3 regions of the Microbacterium sp. W4I4 genome follow, and region 3 is predicted to be linked to each of the others. Evidence: predicted binding sites of a transcription regulator. Region 3 holds the regulator's gene; each other region holds the start of a gene.
The links. The regulator HrcA, encoded in region 3, represses chaperone genes, less so after heat shock. The targets are predictions, from matches to a motif close to TTNGCACTCGNNNNNNNCGAGTGCNAA.
Positions count from the first base shown of each region.

Region 1 (6,664 bases), 3.3 Mb from region 3:
CAGATCAGAAGTCCATGCCGCCCGACGGGTCGCCCATCGGAGCCGGAGCCTTCTCGGGCTTGTCGGCCACGACGACCTCAGTGGTGAGGAACAGGGCTGCGATCGATGCTGCGTTCTGCAGCGCCGATCGGGTGACCTTGGCCGGGTCGATGATGCCCTGTGCGAACATGTCACCGTACTCGCCCGTGGCGGCATTCAGGCCGTGACCCGAAGGCAGCTCGGAGACCTTGTGTGCAACCACACCGGGCTCGAGGCCCGCGTTGAGGGCGATCTGCTTCAGCGGAGCCTCGAGTGCGACGCGGACGATGTTCACGCCCGTCGCCTCGTCACCCACGAGGGCGAGACCGTCAAGGGCCCGTGCCGACTGGATGAGCGCGACGCCACCACCGGGGACGATGCCCTCCTCGACGGCAGCCTTCGCGTTGCGGACGGCGTCCTCGATGCGGTGCTTGCGCTCCTTGAGCTCGACCTCGGTGGCCGCGCCCGCCTTGATGACGGCCACGCCGCCGGCGAGCTTGGCGAGGCGCTCCTGCAGCTTCTCGCGGTCGTAGTCGCTGTCGGTGTTCTCGATCTCGCGACGGATCTGGGTGACGCGACCCTCGATCGCGGATGCCTCTCCGGCGCCCTCGACGATGGTGGTCTCATCCTTGGTGATGATGACCTTGCGTGCACGGCCCAGCAGGTCGAGCGTGGTGTTCTCGAGCTTGAGTCCGACCTCTTCGGTGATGACCTGACCACCGGTGAGGATCGCGATGTCCTGCAGCTGCGCCTTGCGACGGTCGCCGAAGCCGGGAGCCTTGACGGCAGCCGACTTGAAGATGCCGCGGATCTTGTTCAGCACGAGCGTCGCGAGAGCCTCGCCCTCGACGTCCTCGGCGATGATGACCAGTTCCTTGCCGTCCTGGATCACCTTGTCGACGATCGGCAGCAGGTCCTTGATGTTGCCGATCTTCTGGTTGGCGATGAGGATGTACGGGTCCTCGAAGACAGCCTCCTGGCGGTCCGGGTCCGTGACGAAGTACGGGTTCAGGTAGCCCTTGTCGAAGCGCATGCCCTCGGTGAGCTCGAGCTCGGTGCCGAAGGTCTGCGACTCCTCGACGGTGACGACACCCTCCTTGCCGACCTTGTCGATCGCCTCGGCGATGAGCTGGCCGATCTCGGGGTCAGCGGCGGAGATGGACGCGGTCGCGGCGATCTGCTCCTTGGAGTCGATCTCCTTCGCGCTGGCGAGCAGGTCGGCGGTGATGGCCGCGACGGCCTTCTCGATGCCGCGCTTGAGCGAGATCGGGTCGGCGCCGGCTGCGACGTTGCGCAGACCCTCGCGGACCAGTGCCTGAGCGAGGACGGTCGCGGTGGTGGTTCCGTCGCCGGCGACGTCGTCGGTCTTCTTGGCGACCTCCTTGACGAGCTCCGCACCGATCTTCTCGTACGGGTCGTCGAGCTCGATCTCCTTGGCGATCGACACACCGTCGTTCGTGATCGTGGGGGCGCCCCACTTCTTCTCGAGGACGACGTTGCGGCCGCGCGGGCCGAGGGTCACCTTGACTGCGTCGGCCAGGATGTTCAGGCCGCGCTCGAGGCCACGACGGGCCTCCTCATCGAAAGCGATGATTTTTGCCATGAGTCTTTCGTCCCTCCCGGACGTAGGCGATGGGGTATTAGCACTCAGAGTGATCGAGTGCTAATACCAGTCTGGCACTCGACCCATGAGAGTGCAAGCCGTCCGGAGGGGGCGTTCGCCCAGCGCGGATCAGCCCGCCGGCGTCTCCGGCACCTCGCCCGGCGAGGGGCTCTTCGCGCCCAGGTGGTCCAGACCGATCACGACCGTGAGCTGCGGCAGCTCGCTGTCGTTCATCGATGCGTAGTGATCGCTCTGCTCGACCTTCACCCCGCCCAGCACCTCGGCGACGCCCAGAGCCGCGGCCTCGTCCGCCTTCTCGACGTAGAAGACCGTGGTGTCGGGGAACTCCGAGGTCGAGCCGTCGCTGCCGAACACGGCATCCGCCGCCCAGCCTTCGGCGATGAGCTCCTTGCGCACGGACGCGACCACACCGGCCTGCGGGGTGGCGTTCAGGATGAGCACCCGATACGTGGTGTCGATCTCGGCGACCACGCCCTGAGTCTGCTGCGGTGCCGGCTCACCCGAGGCGAAGAGCTGGATGCGCCCCATCAGCACCAGTGAGACGAAGATGCCGATGACGATGAGCACGAGCGCGACTGCCGCAGACCACAGCAGCGTCACAGGACCATTGATCCCGGGCTGCTCTGCGCGATGCGCACCCACCCGGCCGGAGTGGCGGGGAACGTCGTCGAATCTGTCATGGGGGGACTTTGACACCCCTCGATGCTATCGGGCGCATTCCGGGAATGCGCCCGGAGCGGCACTGCTTCCGAGCCGGCCGGAGGTCGCCGCCCTCAGCCGACGAATCCGCGCATGCGCGTCGTGCGCTGTCGTCCTCGCGCATCGCGCAATCGACGCAGCCGGCGGATCAGGAGCGGATCGAAGTCCAGCGCCTCCTCGGTGTCGATCAGGCGCCCCAGCAGCTGGTAGTAGCGCGCCGGACTCATGCCCAGCTGCGCGCGGATGGTCTCCTCCTTCATGCCGCCGTGCCGCGGCCACGCAGCCTCCAGCGTCAGGATCGCGCGGTCGCGCTCGGAGAGATCACCCAGCATGGCCTCAGGCTAGCCGTCTCCCGCCGCACCGCCCGTGCGCCACTCCCACTGCCGCCCGAGCGGATCGGCATCCGACAGCACCCTTCCGTCCAGCGCCACCGCGAATCCGTCGAAGCTCCCGGGATCGACCGGCGGGTGCCAGCCGTCGTGCAGGCCGGGGGCGTCGATCGTCACCCAGCGCGCACCGCTGGCCCGGATGCGATCGATCAGCGAGGCGCGCTGCGCACGCGGCAAATACACGAGCATCCCGGGTGTCATGACGACCGGCGTCGCACCCGCGGGTGCGGACGCCAGCAGATCGTCGAGGCGCGCTTCAGCATCCCCCGCGAGCAGCAGCGGCGGATCCGCCTGCGCGATCGCGACGGCCCCGGCGATGCGCTCGGCGCGTTCGGTCTCCCCCGGCCAGATCAACGATCGCATCCAGGTCCGGTCGTCCGGTTCGCGGATGTCGACAGGGGCGAGGTCGACTCCGGCGCGCCAGACGATCTCCGGCATCCGGATGACGGGAAGAGCCCCGCGCACGATGCTCGTCAGAACCACCTGCGAGGGTCCGTCCGCCGGGTCGATGCGCAGCCGCTCCGTGCCGTCCGCTGCAGTGAAGCGATACGAGTACCGGTCGGGATACAGGCAGAGACCCGCTGACGCTCCGAGCTCGAGCAGAGCGACCGGTCCGTCGATCAGACCGAGCACAGGCAGGAGAGCGGCGAGGCGGAGCGGCTCGTTCGTCTGCACCATCCGGCGCTCGCACTCGGCGACGACCTCCTCGGCATGCGACAGCAGGAACGATCGCCATCCGGCGTAGCCGCCGTCGCCGGAGCCGAGCAGCCGGGTGACGGCGAACATCAGCGGCGGCTGTCGATGCTGCGGGCTGATCCTCGCCAGAACAGCCTGCGCTTCTGCGTCCGCGGCGATGCCGGCGGCCCACTCGGCGTACACGTCGCTGCGCCCCGGCGCCTCGTCTCTCGCGAACAGGTCGAAGCGCTCGCGCACGGCATCCGTCATGTCCTCCATTCTGGCTGGCCCGGACCGCGTCCGAACGCGAGACAATGGAGTCATGTCGTACACCGTGAACAAGACCGAGGACCAGTGGCGCGAAGAGCTCGGCGACGAGCAGTACGCCGTGCTCCGCACAGCGGCCACCGAGCGCGCCTGGACGGGCGAACTGCTCGACGAGCAGCGCGACGGCCTGTACCGATGCGGCGCCTGTCAGGCCGAACTGTTCCGCAGCGGGACGAAGTTCGAGTCCGGATGCGGATGGCCGAGCTTCTACGAGTCGGTGCGTCCCGAGGCCGTGCAGCTGATCGAGGACAACACCCTGGGCATGCAGCGCACCGAGGTTCGCTGCGCCGCATGCGGCTCGCACCTGGGCCATGTGTTCCCCGACGGATTCGGCACGCCCACCGGCGACCGCTACTGCATGAACTCGCTGGCGCTGTCCTTCAGCCCCGACGAGTCGTGACGGCCCTCGAGGCGGTCCTGCGCCGCACCTCCTGGTCGAAGGTCACCGAGGACGCCCCGACGCGCGAGCAGCTGCTGCCGCTCATCGAGGCGGCGGGTCGGGTCGCCGATCACTCGTCTCTGCGCCCCTGGCGACTCATCGAGCTGCGGGGCGACGACCGCGTCGCCCTGGGCGCCGCGATCGCGAAGGCGAACGGTGATCGGGAACCGTCCACCAAGCCGCTGCGTGCTTCACTGCTGATCGCCGTCGTAGCCTCGTACCGCAAGAGCGAGAAGGTGCCGCACTGGGAGCAGGAAGCCGTGGCGTCCGGGGTCGCCCACACTCTGAGCCTGCTGTTGGACGAGGCCGGCTGGGGCGTCATATGGCGCACCGGCGGGTACACCCGCACCAAGGCCGTCGCGAAGGCGCACGGCCTGACGAAGCATGAGGAGCTGCTCGGCTGGCTCTACGTCGGCGGCCGGCCCGAGGGCAAGGACGCCGGACGACGCAAGCCGGTGGATGCCGACGCCCTGCTCACCCGGATGCCGAAGCGCACGTCGAAGAACTGAGCCGACTACGGGATTCGAACCCGTGACATCCTGTTTACAAGACAGGTGCTCTACCAGCTGAGCTAAGTCGGCGAACGCAGACAAGCATACCGAGCGGCGTCCACCGCTCGTGCACCGGCCGCTCGCGCAGCGGCCGCTCGCGCACGGTCAGGAGGCCGGGGTCTCCGTCGGAGTCGGCTTGGCCGGAGGCGTGGGCGTCGGAGTGGGCTCGACCTTGCCGTAGTACTCGTCGCTCGCCGTCGTCAGCACGAACTGAGAGAACTCCGCCGGATCATTGAGCGCCCCCACGTACGCCTCGCCGCCGACGACGATGAGCGCCTCATTGCTGAGCTTGAGGTCCTTGGAGCCGGGCAGCGGCCCCTCCAGAGCGCGTGCGGTGGCATCCTTCGCCCAGGTGACGAAGTCCTGGTCCTCGATGCAGGAGCGCACCTTCTTGGCATCCTGCACGCCGACAGCGACGGCCAGATCCGCGAGCTGCACGTCGGAGCGTCCGTCGCTGTCGATCTTCGGCTGGTCGGTGAGGAGCTCGTGGTTGAAGTCGAAGAACTGCTCCGGCGAGTACGTCACCACGCAGGCGGCTGCGGATGCCGCGCGCAGCGAGTACTTCGTGCCGTTCGAGCTCGCCGTCAGCAGCGCGACCGGGTGGTAGGTGACGGTGACCGCCCCCTCCTTGATCCATCCCGCGAGCTGGCGCGCATTGGCCTTCTCGAACTCCGAGGCGCCCGCTGAGAGGTAGTCGACGTAGATGTGGATCTCGGTCGGCTCCGCGGCCGGCTCCGTGGTCTTCGGCGTAGGCGCGGGGCTCGCCGCCGCGTCGCTGGGCTGCGGCGTGGGCGTGGCATCTGTTCCGGCCGCACCGGAAGCGGGCGACACCTCGCTGACCGTGACTCCGTCGTGCGTCATGCCACTCGGGTTGAGGGCGGGCTCGGAGATCGAGGAGCTGACCGCGAGAGCGACAGCGGTGCCGATGGAGCCGACGGCCACAGCCGCGACGAGTCCGATGATGACTCGTCGCATGATGCGGGCGCGCGACTGCTGGGCGTGCACAAGCTGTGCTTTCTCCCGCACCGCGTCACGCGTATTGCGAGCGGCAGGGACGTTCGGCGTTTCGTCGCTCGACATCGTTCCTCTTGAAGATCGGTTGGGATGGGTGATCCCACGGCCGCAAGGGAAGCGGCACGATCTCGATGTTAACGAGACAGTCTGGGAAATACCCAGACGCCCCAGGTCATGCAATACTGATCACGACCCGAAGAAGGGTCACGGTGGAATGTTCCACCGCTTCCATCACAACGGATCGTCCGGCACGTACCTGCCGGTGAAGGAGAAACAATGGCTACTGTCACGTTCGATGACGCCACCCGCCTGTACCCCGGCGGCACGCGCCCCGCGGTCGACAAGCTGAACATCGACATCGCCGATGGCGAGTTCCTTGTTCTGGTCGGCCCCTCGGGTTGCGGAAAGTCCACCTCGCTGCGCATGCTCGCTGGCCTCGAAGAGGTCAACGCCGGCCGCATCCTGATCGGTGACCGCGACGTCACCGACGTGCCGCCGAAGGACCGCGACATCGCGATGGTGTTCCAGAACTACGCGCTGTACCCGCACATGACCGTCGCCGAGAACATGGGCTTCGCCCTGAAGATCGCCGGCGTCAACAAGGAGGAGCGCGCAGCTCGCGTCCTCGAGGCGGCCAAGCTCCTCGACCTCGAGGAGTACCTGAACCGCAAGCCGAAGGCCCTCTCGGGTGGTCAGCGTCAGCGCGTCGCGATGGGCCGCGCCATCGTCCGTCAGCCGCAGGTGTTCCTCATGGACGAGCCGCTGTCGAACCTCGACGCCAAGCTGCGCGTGCAGACGCGTACGCAGATCGCGTCGCTGCAGCGCCGCCTGGGTGTCACCACGGTCTACGTCACGCACGACCAGACCGAGGCCCTCACCATGGGTGACCGCATCGCAGTCCTCAAGGACGGCATCCTGCAGCAGGTCG
Region 1 covers NZ_JAUSXT010000001.1:3,576,540-3,583,203, reverse strand. Annotated here, with positions in the region: gene groL (chaperonin GroEL) at 5-1,621, opposite strand; gene QF046_RS17005 (LytR C-terminal domain-containing protein) at 1,751-2,338, opposite strand; gene QF046_RS17000 (DUF3263 domain-containing protein) at 2,416-2,673, opposite strand; gene QF046_RS16995 (DUF2332 domain-containing protein) at 2,683-3,675, opposite strand; gene msrB (peptide-methionine (R)-S-oxide reductase MsrB) at 3,728-4,132, shown strand; gene QF046_RS16985 (nitroreductase family protein) at 4,129-4,680, shown strand; tRNA gene QF046_RS16980 (tRNA-Thr) at 4,680-4,752, opposite strand; gene QF046_RS16975 (thioredoxin domain-containing protein) at 4,828-5,802, opposite strand; gene QF046_RS16970 (ABC transporter ATP-binding protein) at 6,013-6,664, shown strand, end outside.
Region 1: the regulator HrcA is predicted to act here: its motif matches at 1,659-1,685, upstream of groL (chaperonin GroEL).

Region 2 (6,664 bases), 1.2 Mb from region 3:
CGCCCGAGCCGGAGCCGTCGGGCGGCTTCGAGCGGCAGGCCAACATGGATTACAACGAGGACGGCGTCGACTACTCGCTGTTCGCCACGGTCCGGCGCGACATCGCCGGAAACTCGATCGCCGTCGTGCAACGCTACGCCAATGAGGAATGGGACTGGCGGTCGATGTTCAGCGATGCCGAGCTCGCGACGGCGCACACACTGGAGGCGGCCGGGTTCGACGGAGCGTCGCTGAGCATCGTCGGCTACGACCGCGATGTCCCGGTGTGGGTGTACCAGAACGAGCGGTACTGCCTGATGGTGGTGCGCGACGGCAACCTGTCGCAGCAGTGCGGAGAATCCGGTGTCAACAGCAGTCAGACGCTCAGCCTCGACATCGGCGACGCGGAGTACACCGTGCAGCCGACCGAGAACCGCGGCCCGGTGCTCACCATCACCCGCATGCCCGACGTCGTGAAGGAGGGCTGACGCATGACCGATCACGCCGATGCCGCACGCCGGCGGGAACTGCAACGTCGCGCCTTCGCCGTCGAAGGCAGCCTGACGCCTGAAGAGGAGGAAGAACTGCGGATGCTGTCAGCACCCGCACCCGCACCAGCACCAGCACCAGCCTCCCTGCCGGAACCGCCGGCCGTCGCTCCGACCCCCGGAATGACGGATGCGGCGGGTTCGGATGCCGTAGAGCAGGCTCCAGCATCCGAACCCGAACCCGACCCGGCAACGGAGTTCGGAGCCGCACCCGCTCGACGTCCGCGCCGCGCGCTCGCCGTCGTCATCACGGTCGCGGCTCTGGTCCTCGGCGCCGGCATCGGCTGGCTGAGTTCGCCCCGGACGCTGGACGCGGCGCCCACCATGACCGTCGAACAGCAGACCATCGACGCCGAGATCGTCGCGAGCGGGGACTTCGATGCGGGAAGCGTGCAGTTCCGCGGCGAGAAGGACGGTGCCGCACTCTGGTCGGCCACGCAGAAGGAGAAGCCGTGCGTCGTCCTGAGCGTCGACGGGCAGCGCAGCACCGGCTGCGTATCGGGGGAACGATCCGATGGAGGCATCGACTACCCCGTCGCGCAGGTGCAGACGCAGGACGGCGACACGAGCGCCAACGTCACGGGGCTTCTCATTCCGACGCTGTCCGGTGATTGGGCACCTGTGATCGAGCACATGGCGCTGACCGCCGGCGACTGGCAGGGACAGTACTCCTCGGCAGAGTTGGCGCTCATCGACATCCTCGAGAAGGCCGGGCTGCACGGATCCGAGCTGCAGATCCTCGGCTACGACGGCGACATCCCGGTGTGGAGCACGTGGGGTCCGGAGAGGTGCATCGCCGTCGTGGATCCCGCCACGTCGGCCGTGCAGCAGCACTGCACGGACGACTACTCCGAGGGCCCACTGGAGATCGCGCTCGGCGACAGCGTCTACCAGGCGGTCTGGTCGGATCAGCGCGGTCCGGTGCTGACGATCCTGAAGCAGGCGACCGCCTTACAAGTCACGTGCGACATCGAGACCGGGGACTGCACGTGGGTCGACGACACGCCCGTCGACGTCGGCTGAGCGCCGGCGCCCGGAAGCCCGTCAGACCCGGTCGGCGAGGATCGCGATGCGCCCGGCAGGCGTGCGCGTGAGGATCAGCGTCGCCTCCTGCGATCCGCGCAGCGTGAGCTTCTTGCGGAACGCCGCCGGGTCGATGTCCATCCCGCGCTTCTTGATCTCCAGGCGACCGATATCGCCCTTGCGCAGCGCGGCGTTGATGGTCTTGGCGTGCACGGGTAGCGTCTCGCGCACTCGGAACGACTGCACGAACGGGCTCGTCACCGCGGCGTCGCCGGTGAGGTAGGCGATCTGCTCGTCGAGCATGCCGGCCTCCAGCATCCGCCCGGCATCTCCGATCAGCCGCGCCCGGATCACCGCCCCGTCCGGCTCGTGCAGGAAGGCGCCCAGCTCGCGCACGGGCAGATCCTCGGCATCCGCCGCCGCCGTCAGCTCGTGCGTCTGCCCACCGGTCACGATCAGTGCGGAACGACGGATGCCGTCGCGCGCGAGCGCGCCGCTCCACAGCAGCAGTTCGACGACGCTGCCGTCGGCGCTGACCCACTGCGCCTCGACGTCGTCGGGGATGAGGTCGCGATCCAGGCCGGGCCCGAGCTTGATGCCGGTCGGATGCTGCCCCGCCACCTCGAAGCACCAGTCCAGCGACGGCGACCAGTCGGATGCCGTCAGCCGCCGTGTCTCGCTGTGACCCGCGGTGCGACGGGCGGGGTCCAGCCAGACGCCGCCGCCGACCGGGACGTTGTCCTCCGCGCGCCCGGTGCGCACCGTGGCATCCTCCCCGAACGGTGCGAGGTTGTACGCCGCGATCCCGGCGGTGACCTCGTCGGCATCCACCGCGGTGACCTGGAGGCCGGCGCCGGCGAAGGCGAGGCTGTCGCCGCCGATCCCGCACCCCAGATCCGATACCGCGGGGATCCCGGCCTGCCGCATCCGCACGGCATGCAGCGTCGCCACGTTCAGCCGGGTGGCCTGCTCCAGGCCGGCCCGGGTGAACAGCATCCGCTCGGCGAACTCGCCGAACTTCGATTGCGCTTTCACCCGCAGGTGCGCCTGGCCGACGACCGCCGAGACGAGATCGGGGGAGTGCCCCGCCGCGCGCAACCGCGAAACGGTCTGCGCGACCTTGGCAGTGGACGCGATCGGCCCGACCTCGTCGAGCAGGGCGAGCCCGTCGCGGGTGAGCAGGGCGGCGAGCTCGGTCATCTCCACTGTCCCAGCCTACGGGCCCGGACATGTGTGCCACATGGCCGCATCCCGCCGCGGATATGCACCCATGTGGCACACATGTCCGGCACGGGAAGCCCGCGCGATTGGCACTCGCATTGCATGAGTGCCAATCATCGTCCTAGACTGGAGTTAGCACCCTCGGCATGAGAGTGCTAACCAGTCTTCTGATTCTCAGTCAAGAAAGAAGAGGTACACCGTGTCGGTTTCCATCAAGCCGCTCGAGGACCGCATCGTCATCCAGCAGGTCGAGGCCGAGCAGACCACCGCAAGCGGTCTGGTCATCCCCGACACTGCGAAGGAGAAGCCCCAGGAGGGCGAGGTCGTGGCCGTGGGCCCCGGCCGCATCGACGACAACGGCAACCGCGTTCCGATCGACGTCGCCGTGGGTGACCGCGTGCTGTACAGCAAGTACGGCGGCACCGAGGTGAAGTTCGGCGCTGACGAGTACCTCGTGCTCTCGGCCCGCGACGTTCTGGCGGTCGTCGTCCGCTGACGCGCTTCGACAAGCTCAGCGACCCACGGGTCGTGAAGGGTCCGGATGCTGAGCATCCGGACCCTTCGTCGTTCCCGGACACTAGGCTTGGTCGGTGAGCACGAAGTCCGCCGGCACCCTCTACACGATCGCCGCGTATCTGCTGTGGGGCGTCTTCCCGCTGTACTTCATCGTGCTGGCTCCCACCGGGCCGTTCGAGGTCGTGGCGTGGCGCCTGCTGCTCACTCTGGTCTTCTGCGTGCTGCTGCTGCTCGTCACCCGCGGATGGCAGCGCCTGATCACCATCTGGCGCAGGCCCAAGCTCCCTCGCCCTCACCGCCCTCGCCGGCATCCTGATCTACATCAACTGGCAGGTCTTCGTGATCGCCACGATGAACGAGCAGATCGTCGAGACGAGCCTGGGCTATTTCATCAACCCCATCTTCACGGTGCTGCTGGGCGTGCTGGTTCTGCACGAGAGCATCCGCCCCGCGCAGTGGGTCGCGATCGGCATCGCGGCCGTCGCGGTGGGCGTGATCATCGTCGCCTACGGCTCGTTCCCATGGATCGCCCTGTCTCTGACCGCCTCGTTCGGACTGTACGGTCTGGTCAAGAAGAAGATCGGACCGGCGGTGGATGCCGTCAGCGGCCTCACGCTGGAATCCTTCTGGATGATCCCGATCGCCGCGGTGATCCTGTTCCTGGTCGCCGGTGACGGCGGCATCACGATGGGAACCATCAGCCCGCTGCACACCGTGCTGCTGTCCTGCGCGGGCATCGCGACGGCGATCCCGCTGCTGCTGTTCGCCGCCGGGACGCGACGTGTGGATCTGAGCCTGGTCGGGATGATCCAGTTCATCACCCCGATCATGCAGTTCCTGCTCGGCTGGGCGGTGCTCGGCGAGCCGATGCCCGCGGAGCGCTGGGTCGGCTTCATCCTCGTCTGGGTCGCGATCGCCGTGTTCGTCGGAGACATCGTGCTGCACAAGGGACGCAGCAGGCGCCAGGCTCCGCCGGCGCTGGTCTGAGGCGGCAGACGACCGGCGGATCGCCGGGCGCGGATCGTTAAGGGACCGATATCCTCTCCGGGTCCGCGCGCGCATCCCAGCCAATAGGGTGAGAGAAACCCGAAGGTGGGAATCCACGTTCAGTTACGCAAGGGAGCAACATGAACGCTATGAAGGGCTCGCGACCCGCGAGAGTCTTCGCAGGGATCGCGCTGGTCAGCGCGACCGCACTGATCATCGCCGGCTGCGCCAGCACTCCGGCTGCAACCGAGAAGCCGACCACCGGGGGCGACAAGCCCGCCGCCGTCGACGTCACCCTCAAGCTCGGATCGCTGCTGCCCAAGACCGGCAGCCTCGCGTTCCTCGGCGCTCCGATGGAGGCGGGTGTTCAGCTGGCCGTGTCGCAGGTGAACGAGGCGAAGGCCGGCGTCACCATCGAACTCAGCCAGGAGGATGAGGGCGACACCGACACCAAGGCGTACGAGACTTCGATCGAGAAGCTGCGCAGCGGCGGCGTGACCGCTCTCGTGGGTGCCGCATCGTCCAGCGTCACCAAGCTCATCCTCGACGGCAACGTCGGTGCCGGTATGGTCACCGTCTCGCCGTCGAACACCTCGGCTGACTTCACCGGGCTCGACCCGCTGTACTTCCGTACCGCGCCCAGCGACAGCCTGCAGGGTGAGGTGCTCGGCAACGAGATCGCCGAGGACGGCGCGAAGACGCTCGGAATCCTGTACCAGAACGACGGTTACGGCACGGGCCTGTTCGAGGCGATCAAGTCCACCTTCGAGGGGAACGGCGGAAAGGTCGTCGCCGAGGCGTCGTACAACGTCGGTGACGGTCAGTACGACGCTCAGGTGTCGACGATCGCCGCATCGAAGCCGGATGCTGTCGCCGTGGTCTCCTACGACCAGTTCAAGACGATCGCACCACTGCTCGGCAACGCCGGCATCGATACCGGCAAGCTGTACATGGTCGACGGCAACCTCTCGAACTACGCCAAGGACAACCTCGGTGTCAGCCTCGAAGGCTCCAAGGGCACGCGCGCAGGCGCTGAGCTGCCGGAGGACTTCCTGACGCAGCTGAACGAGGTCTGGACCGCCGCGGGCAACGACCCGATCAACGACGTCACCTACTCGGCTGAGGCCTACGACGCCGTCATCCTCATCTCGCTCGCGACGCTCGCGTCGGGGTCGACCAAGGGTGCTGACATCGCGGGCAAGATGCAGGAGGTCTCGGGCGGCTCCGGCGACGGTGAGAAGTGCACCACCTTCGCCGAGTGCGCAGACATCATCAACGGCGGCGGAACGGCCGACTACGACGGTCTGTCCGGCGAAGTCACCTTCAACGACGACAACGACCCGGCCGGTGCCGCCATCGGCGTCTACCAGTACGGCGCCGACAACAACAACTCGCGGATCAAGTAAGCCGCATACACAAGAGGTCCCGGATGCATTCGCATCCGGGACCTCTTCTGTATGCGCTCAGGCGCTGCGCGCGCTCAGGCGGCGTCGTCCTGGCCGAGGGTGCCCAGGTACAGGCCGATCACCTTCGGGTCCTCGAGAAGCTCGCGACCGGTGCCCTCGTAGGCATCCCGGCCCTGATCGAGCACGTACCCGCGGTCACAGATCTGCAGGCAGCGACGGGCGTTCTGCTCCACCATGATGGTCGTCACGCCGGCCTTGTTGATGTCGGACACCCGGATGAACGCGTCATCCTGGCGCACCGGCGACAGGCCGGCCGACGGCTCGTCGAGCAGCAGCACCGACGGATCCATCATCAGCGCACGCGACATCGCCACCATCTGACGCTCACCGCCCGACAGCGAGCCCGCTCGCTGCTTCAGCCTGCTGCCCAGCTCAGCGAAGATGCCCGTGACGAACTCCAGGCGCTCCTTGTAGATCTTCGGGTTCTGGTACAGGCCCATGTGCAGGTTCTCGGCGATCGTCAGCGAGGGGAAGACGTTGTTCGTCTGCGGCACGAACGCCACTCCTCGAGCGACGAGCTTGTCGGCCTTCAGCCCCAGGATGCTCTCGCCCTTGACCGTGATCTCGCCCTCGCGCACCTGAACCATGCCGAAGATCGACTTCAGCAGTGTGGACTTTCCGGCACCGTTCGGCCCGATGATGCCGATCAGCTCGCCCTTGCGGGCGATGAGGTTGGCGCCGTTGAGGATGTTCACCCCGGGAAGGTATCCGGCATGCACCTCCTTCAGCTCGACGATGACATCGCGGTCATCGACAGGGGGCTGGGTCGCAGCATCCGTCATTTCTGCTCCTCCTCGAGCTCAGCCTCTGCTTCGGCCTCGATCTTCGCGCGCACTCGCGCCGCCGCAGCAGCATCGCGCGTGATCACCGGCATCCGGCCGGTGACCTGACCGAGATCGACGTCCTGATGCGCTCCGAGATAGG
Region 2 covers NZ_JAUSXT010000001.1:1,419,408-1,426,071, reverse strand. Annotated here, with positions in the region: gene QF046_RS06805 (hypothetical protein) at 1-467, shown strand, start outside; gene QF046_RS06800 (hypothetical protein) at 471-1,550, shown strand; gene QF046_RS06795 (class I SAM-dependent methyltransferase) at 1,572-2,756, opposite strand; gene groES (co-chaperone GroES) at 2,971-3,267, shown strand; gene rarD (EamA family transporter RarD) at 3,627-4,274, shown strand; gene QF046_RS06780 (ABC transporter substrate-binding protein) at 4,415-5,680, shown strand; gene QF046_RS06775 (ABC transporter ATP-binding protein) at 5,755-6,522, opposite strand; gene QF046_RS06770 (ABC transporter ATP-binding protein) at 6,519-6,664, opposite strand, start outside.
Region 2: the regulator HrcA is predicted to act here: its motif matches at 2,858-2,884, upstream of groES (co-chaperone GroES).

Region 3 (6,664 bases):
GCGCCCCGAGTCCGGCGCCGCCTACACAGGCGTCAGCTTCGACGCCGAAGGCACGCCGATCGCCCCGAACCGCACCCAGCTCGAGCAGCGCTTCGACGCCGAGGGGACGCCGTTCGCGGCCCCCGGCATGACGCTGAAGCTGCGCGGGCGCGTCAAGGGTATGCGGGCGGATGCCGAGCTGCGGGTGATCTCGGTCACCGAGGAGCGCCGGCGGGTCGGCTTCGTGCTGGGCACCCTCGGCGGCTCTGTGGTGAGCGGTGAGGAGTCCTTCGACATCGAGTGGCGCGAGGACACCGACGAGGTCTGGTTCACCGTGCGCGCCTTCGACGCACCGGCAGCCGTGCTGTACCACCTGCCCGGCATGGTGCGTCGGCGCAGGCGTGAGCTCTTCGCCCGCTATCTGCGTGCGATCTCGCCGCTGTATGCGACGCCGATCTGATGGCGGGCCCGCTTCCCCTGGGAGATCCTGCACCGGCTGACGGCCTGCTGCCCTCGAACCTGGACATCGACGCGACGGTGCCCTTCTCCGCCTACCTGCACGTGCCGTTCTGCCGGGTGCGCTGCGGGTACTGCGACTTCAACACCTACACCGCGACCGAGCTGCGCGGTGCACGCCAGGATCAGTACGCCGACACGCTGATCCGCGAGATCGAGCTGGCGCGGGGCGTGCTCGACGCGGCCGGTGCGCTGCGTCCCATGGATACCGTGTTCTTCGGCGGCGGCACGCCGACCCTGCTGCCCGCCGGCGACCTCGCACGCATGCTGCACGCGGCATCCGACGCCTTCGGCATCCGCGACGGCGCCGAGGTGACCGTCGAGGCGAACCCCGACACGGTCACACCCGAGGTGGTGGAGACTCTGCTGCAGGCCGGGGTGAACCGACTCTCGATCGGAATGCAGTCGGCCGTGCCGCACGTGCTCGCAGCGCTGGACCGCACGCACCGGCCCGAGAACGTCGACACCGCTGTGGCGGCCGCACGCGCCGCGGGTCTCGATGTCAGCGTCGACCTCATCTACGGCGCCCCGGGGGAGTCGCTGGCCGACTGGGAGCAGTCCCTGGACATCGCCCTGGCCCTGGAGCCCGACCACATCTCCGCCTACGCCCTCATCATCGAAGACGGCACCAAGCTCGCCAGGCAGATCCGCCGAGGCGAGGTCGCGGCACCGGATGACGACCTGCAGGCGGACATGTACGAGACCGCTGATCAGCGGCTCGCCGCGGCAGGCTTCGACTGGTACGAGGTCAGCAACTGGGCGCGCCGCCCTTCGCCCGGCTCAGGGACCCGACTGCATCAGTCACGCCACAACATGGCGTACTGGCGCGGCTCGGACTGGTGGGGCTTCGGCCCGGGAGCGCACAGCCACGTCGCCGGCCTGCGCTGGTGGAACGTCAAGCATCCCGCCGCCTACGCGCAGCGGCTCGACACGGGAGATTCGCCCGCCGCCGGCCGGGAGCGGCCCGACGCCCAGGCGCGCACCCTGGAGCGGGTGCTCCTGCAGAGCAGGCTCGCCGAAGGACTTCCGATCGCCGACATCGCCGAACCGTATCGCGTCCGGGTCGCCGAGTTGATATCGGACGGGCTGATCGACGCTGCCTCCGCGCTGCGCGACAAGCACGTGCGGCTCACGCTGCGCGGACGGCTGCTGGCCGATGCCGTCGTGCGGGCTCTGACCGAGTAGCCGCGGCCGGCCAGGGACTGGTTCAGGCAAGCGGGGTAGGATTGGCACTCGGAAGGTCGGAGTGCCAGCGGGGAGGGATCATGGTCACAGAGCGAGGACTCGAGGTTCTCCGCGCGATCGTGCAGGACTACGTCGCCACGCACGAGCCCGTGGGCAGCAAGTCGATCGTCGAGCGGCACGCGTTCGGCGTCTCCGCCGCCACGATCCGCAACGACATGGCGCTGCTCGAGGACGAGGACCTCATCGAGGCGCCGCACACCTCTTCCGGGCGCGTGCCGACCGACAAGGGCTATCGCGTCTTCGTGAACCACCTCGCGCAGGTGCGTCCGCTCTCCACCGGGCAGCGCAGCGCGATCGAGTCGTTCCTCACCGACCCCGCCGACCTCGATGACCTGATGGCGCGCACGGTGCGCGTGCTGACCCAGCTGACCGGCCAGGTCGCCCTGGCGCAATACCCCTCGTTCGCCCGCGCCAGCATCACGCACATCGAGCTGGTGGCTCTCGCCCCGAACCGGATGCTGGTCGTGCTGGTGACCGATGCCGGCGGCGTCTCCCAGCGCATCGCACCCCTGCCGATCGACATCGACGAAGCGGATGTCGCGGTGCTGCGGGCGCAGCTCGCAGCCCTCATCACCGGCAGAGCCGTCGGGGAGGCATCCGATCGGATCCGCTCCGTCCTCGGTCCGGATCAGGTCGCGACCGGTCCGCGTCTGCACCCGGCGCTGCTCGTGCTGACCGGGGTGATCGCGGAGGAGCTCGCCGAGTTCCGTCAGGAGCGACTCGTGATGGCGGGTGCTGCGACGCTCGCCCGCCGGGAGCAGGACTTCCGCGGCAGCATCCACCCTCTGCTGGAGGCGATCGAGGAGCAGGTGACCCTGCTGCGGCTGATGAGCGAGATGGTGACCGACGAGCACGGACTCGCGACCAGCATCGGCACGGAGAACGCCTCGTTCGGACTGGGTGAGGCATCCTTCGTCGCCAGCAACTACGCCGCACCCAGCGGCACCGCACGCGTCGGAGTGATGGGCCCGACGCGCATGGACTACCCGAGCAACCTCGCGGCGGCCCGCGCCGTGGCGCGCTACCTGTCGCGCATTCTCGAGGAAGACGGAACCGGGCGCTGATGCGCCGGGTCGAACACATTCACGCACACGCAGAAAGGTGATCGTGGCGGATCATTACGAAGTACTCGGAGTCTCTCGTGAGGCATCGCAGGACGAGATCAAGAAGGCCTACCGCAAGCTCGCGCGGCAGCTGCACCCGGATGTGAACCCGGGGGAGGACGCCTCCGAGAAGTTCAAGCTCGTCACGCACGCCTACGACGTGCTCAGCAACGACGAGTCCCGTCGTCGCTATGACATGGGCGGCGATGACAACGGCGGCTTCGGGGGCGGCGGCTTCGGCGGATTCGGGGACATCTTCGAGACGTTCTTCGGCGCGGCCGGCGGCGGTGGCCGATCGGCCCGCCCGCGCTCGCGTCGAGAGCGCGGCGAAGACGCCCTGGTGCGCCTCGACCTGGAACTCGGCGACGTGGTCTTCGGCGTGCACCGGGACATCGAGGTCGACACGGCAGTTCTCTGCGAGACCTGCAACGGCAGCTGCTGCCAGCCGGGCACCTCGCCGGTCACCTGCGACGTCTGCGGCGGCTCCGGGCACGTCCAGCGCCAGGTGCGCAGCCTGCTGGGCAACGTCATCACCACCCAGCCCTGCGGCAGCTGCGAGGGATTCGGCACGCGGATCGAGTCCCCGTGCGGCGCCTGCGCCGGTCAGGGGCGGGTGCGCACGCGTCGCACCGTCGAGCTCGACATCCCCGCGGGTGTCGAGACGGGCCTGCGTCTGCAGCTGCCCGGATCCGGTGCGGTCGGACGCGCCGGCGGCCCGAACGGCGACCTGTACATCGAGGTCACCGTTGCTCCGCATCCGGTCTTCAGCCGCGAGGGCGACGACCTGCTGGCCACTCTCGAAGTGTCGATGACGGATGCCATCCTCGGCACCACCACGACGATCGAGGGCCTCGACGGGCCGGTCGATCTCGAACTGCGCACCGGAGTGCAGTCCGGGGACGTGCTGACGATCGGCGGACGCGGGATCACCCCGCTGCGCGGCAGCCAGCGCGGTGACCTGCGGGTGGGTGTGCAGGTCCTGACACCGACGCGCCTGGACTCCGCTCAGCGCAAACTGATCGAGGAGTTCGCGAAGAAGACGAAGGCGCCTGAGCCGAAGCTGGCCCAGTTCCAGCAGGGCCTGTTCTCCAAGCTGCGCGACCGCTTCCGCAGCCACTGAGCCCACACCACTGCCCGGACCCGATCGGAGCCGACATGGCCCTGCACTTCATCGTTCCCGACTGCACGGACACCCAGATCGGCGACATCATCTCGCTCACCGGCGCCGAGGCGAAGCATGCCTCGGTCGTGCGGCGGGTTCGGGTGGGGGAGACCATCACGCTCGGCGACGGGAAGGGCACCTGGCTGGAGGGAGCCGTCGAAGACGTGTCGCCCTCGCGCGTGACGGTGCGGATCGGAACCCGCAGCACGCAGGAGGTTCCGGCGTCGCGGCTGCTGCTCGCCCAAGCGCTGGCGAAGGGCGATCGCGACGAGCTGGCCGTTCAGGCAGCCTGCGAACTCGGCGTCGATGAGGTCATCCCGTGGCAGGCGGCGCGCAGCGTGTCGCGCTGGGAGGGTCCGAAGGCCGTGAAGGGTCGCGAGCGCTGGGCGAGCATCATCCGCGAGGCCGCCAAGCAGGCCCATCGCGCCTGGGTTCCCGAGGTCGCGGCGGTGGAGAGCACTGCGCAACTCGCGAAGAGGGCAGCGGATGCCAGGATCCTGGTGCTCGACCCGTGGACGACCACGCGCCTGACCGCGATCGAGTCCGACGGGCGCGACATCGTGCTCGTCGTCGGACCCGAGGGCGGCATCGCACCCGAGGAGCTGGAGCGGCTGGAGGCCGCGGGCGCGGAGCGCGTCAAGCTCGGAGACACGGTTCTGCGCACCTCGACGGCGGGGCCGGCCGCGATCGCGGTGCTCTCCGGCATCCTCGACCGCTGGTGAACAGCCCTCATCAGGACCAGGGTTCATCAGCATCCGTGCTCAGTAGACTGAACGTCATGACAGAGCCCTCGATCTTCACCCGCATCCTGAACGGGGAGATCCCCGGCGAGCTCGTCGCGCAGACCGAACGCGTCTTCGCCGTCCGCGACATCAACCCGCAGGCACCCCTGCATCTGCTCGTCATCCCGAAGACCGAGCAGTACCGCGACGTGACCGAGCTCGCGGCGGGGGACCCCGCGCTGCTGGCCGAGATGGTCGACGTCGCCCAGCAACTCGCCACCGAGCACGCCAACGGCGAGTATCGCCTGATCTTCAACAAGGGCGCCAGTGCCGCGCAGTCCGTCTTCCACGTGCACGCTCACGTGCTGGGGAACATCGAGGAGGGCAAGCTCGTTGGCTTCTGACACGGCATCCCCCTCCGACAGCGGCACCGCCGCGCAGTTCCCCGCCCAACCCGAGCGAACCGAGCGCATCTACGCCGACGGTGTGGCCATGGTGCAGCTGCTCGGTCCGCAGGATCGACTGCTGCGCATGCTGGAGAAGCAGCATCCACGAGTCCAGGTGATGGTCCGAGGCAATGAGATCAATCTCGGCGGTTCGGCAGCAGACGTCGCCGATGCCAAGAAGCTTGTCGAGGAGTTGCTGGAGATGACGAGAGCCGGACATGACCTGGTGCCGAGCGACGTGGAGCATTCCGCCCGCATCCTGCGCCGTGAGGAGGGGCCGCGCCCGAGCGAGGTGCTCGGCGAGGCCATTCTGTCCACGCGCGGCCGCGTGATCAGGCCGAAGACCCTCGGGCAGAAGGAGTACGTCGACGCGATCGAGGAGAACACGATCGTGTTCGGCATCGGTCCCGCCGGAACGGGCAAGACGTACCTCGCCATGGCGAAGGCCGTGCAGGCGCTGCAGCGAAAAGAGGTGCAGCGCATCATCCTCACGCGACCCGCCGTGGAGGCGGGGGAGCGCCTGGGCTTCCTGCCCGGATCGCTGACGGACAAGATCGACCCGTACCTGCGCCCGCTCTACGACGCACTGAACGAGATGATGGATCCCGAGATCGTGCCGCGCCTGATGGCGGCGGGAACCATCGAGGTCGCGCCCCTCGCGTACATGCGCGGTCGCACTCTGAACGACTCCTTCGTCGTGCTCGACGAGGCGCAGAACACCACTCCCGAGCAGATGAAGATGTTCCTCACCCGCCTCGGCTTCGGCACACGGATGGTCGTCACGGGCGACATCACGCAGGTCGACCTTCCGACGGCCGCGTCGGGACTTCGACTCGTGACGCGGGTGCTCGACGACATCGACGACATCCACTTCTCGCGACTCACCAGCGACGACGTCGTGCGCCATTCGCTGGTCGGCCGCATCGTCGACGCCTATACGGAATACGACGAGCGGCGCACCGCCTCCCGCGCGGAGCGCGAGCAGGCACATGAGTTCGCGAACCGCGCCGAGCGGCGCACGGGCGCACGCCCGAACCCGAGAGACAACAAGCTGAGAGACCGCAAGCCGAGACGGGGCCTGGAATGATCGAGATCAACAACGAGTCGGCGATCGAAGTCGACGAGACCGTTCTGCAGCGTCTCACGGACTACAACCTCGCCCAGCTGCACGTCAGCCCTGACGCCGAGGTGGCGATCGTGCTGGTGGACGAGGGCGCGATGGAGTCGCTGCACGTGCAGTGGATGGACGAGCCCGGCCCGACCGACGTGCTGAGCTTCCCGATGGACGAGCTGCGTCCAGGCAGCCCCGACCGCCCGACCCCTGCCGGGCTGCTCGGCGACATCGTACTGTGCCCGCAGGTCGCTGAATCGCAGGCGCAGACCGCCGGTCACACACTGATGGACGAGCTCATCCTGCTCACCACGCACGGGCTGCTTCACCTGCTGGGCTTCGACCACGCCGAACCCGACGAGGAGCGTGAGATGTTCGGG
Region 3 covers NZ_JAUSXT010000001.1:264,738-271,401, forward strand. Annotated here, with positions in the region: gene QF046_RS01285 (DUF1990 family protein) at 1-439, shown strand, start outside; gene hemW (radical SAM family heme chaperone HemW) at 439-1,680, shown strand; gene hrcA (heat-inducible transcriptional repressor HrcA) at 1,761-2,804, shown strand; gene dnaJ (molecular chaperone DnaJ) at 2,848-3,963, shown strand; gene QF046_RS01305 (16S rRNA (uracil(1498)-N(3))-methyltransferase) at 3,999-4,727, shown strand; gene QF046_RS01310 (HIT domain-containing protein) at 4,784-5,131, shown strand; gene QF046_RS01315 (PhoH family protein) at 5,220-6,260, shown strand; gene ybeY (rRNA maturation RNase YbeY) at 6,257-6,664, shown strand, end outside.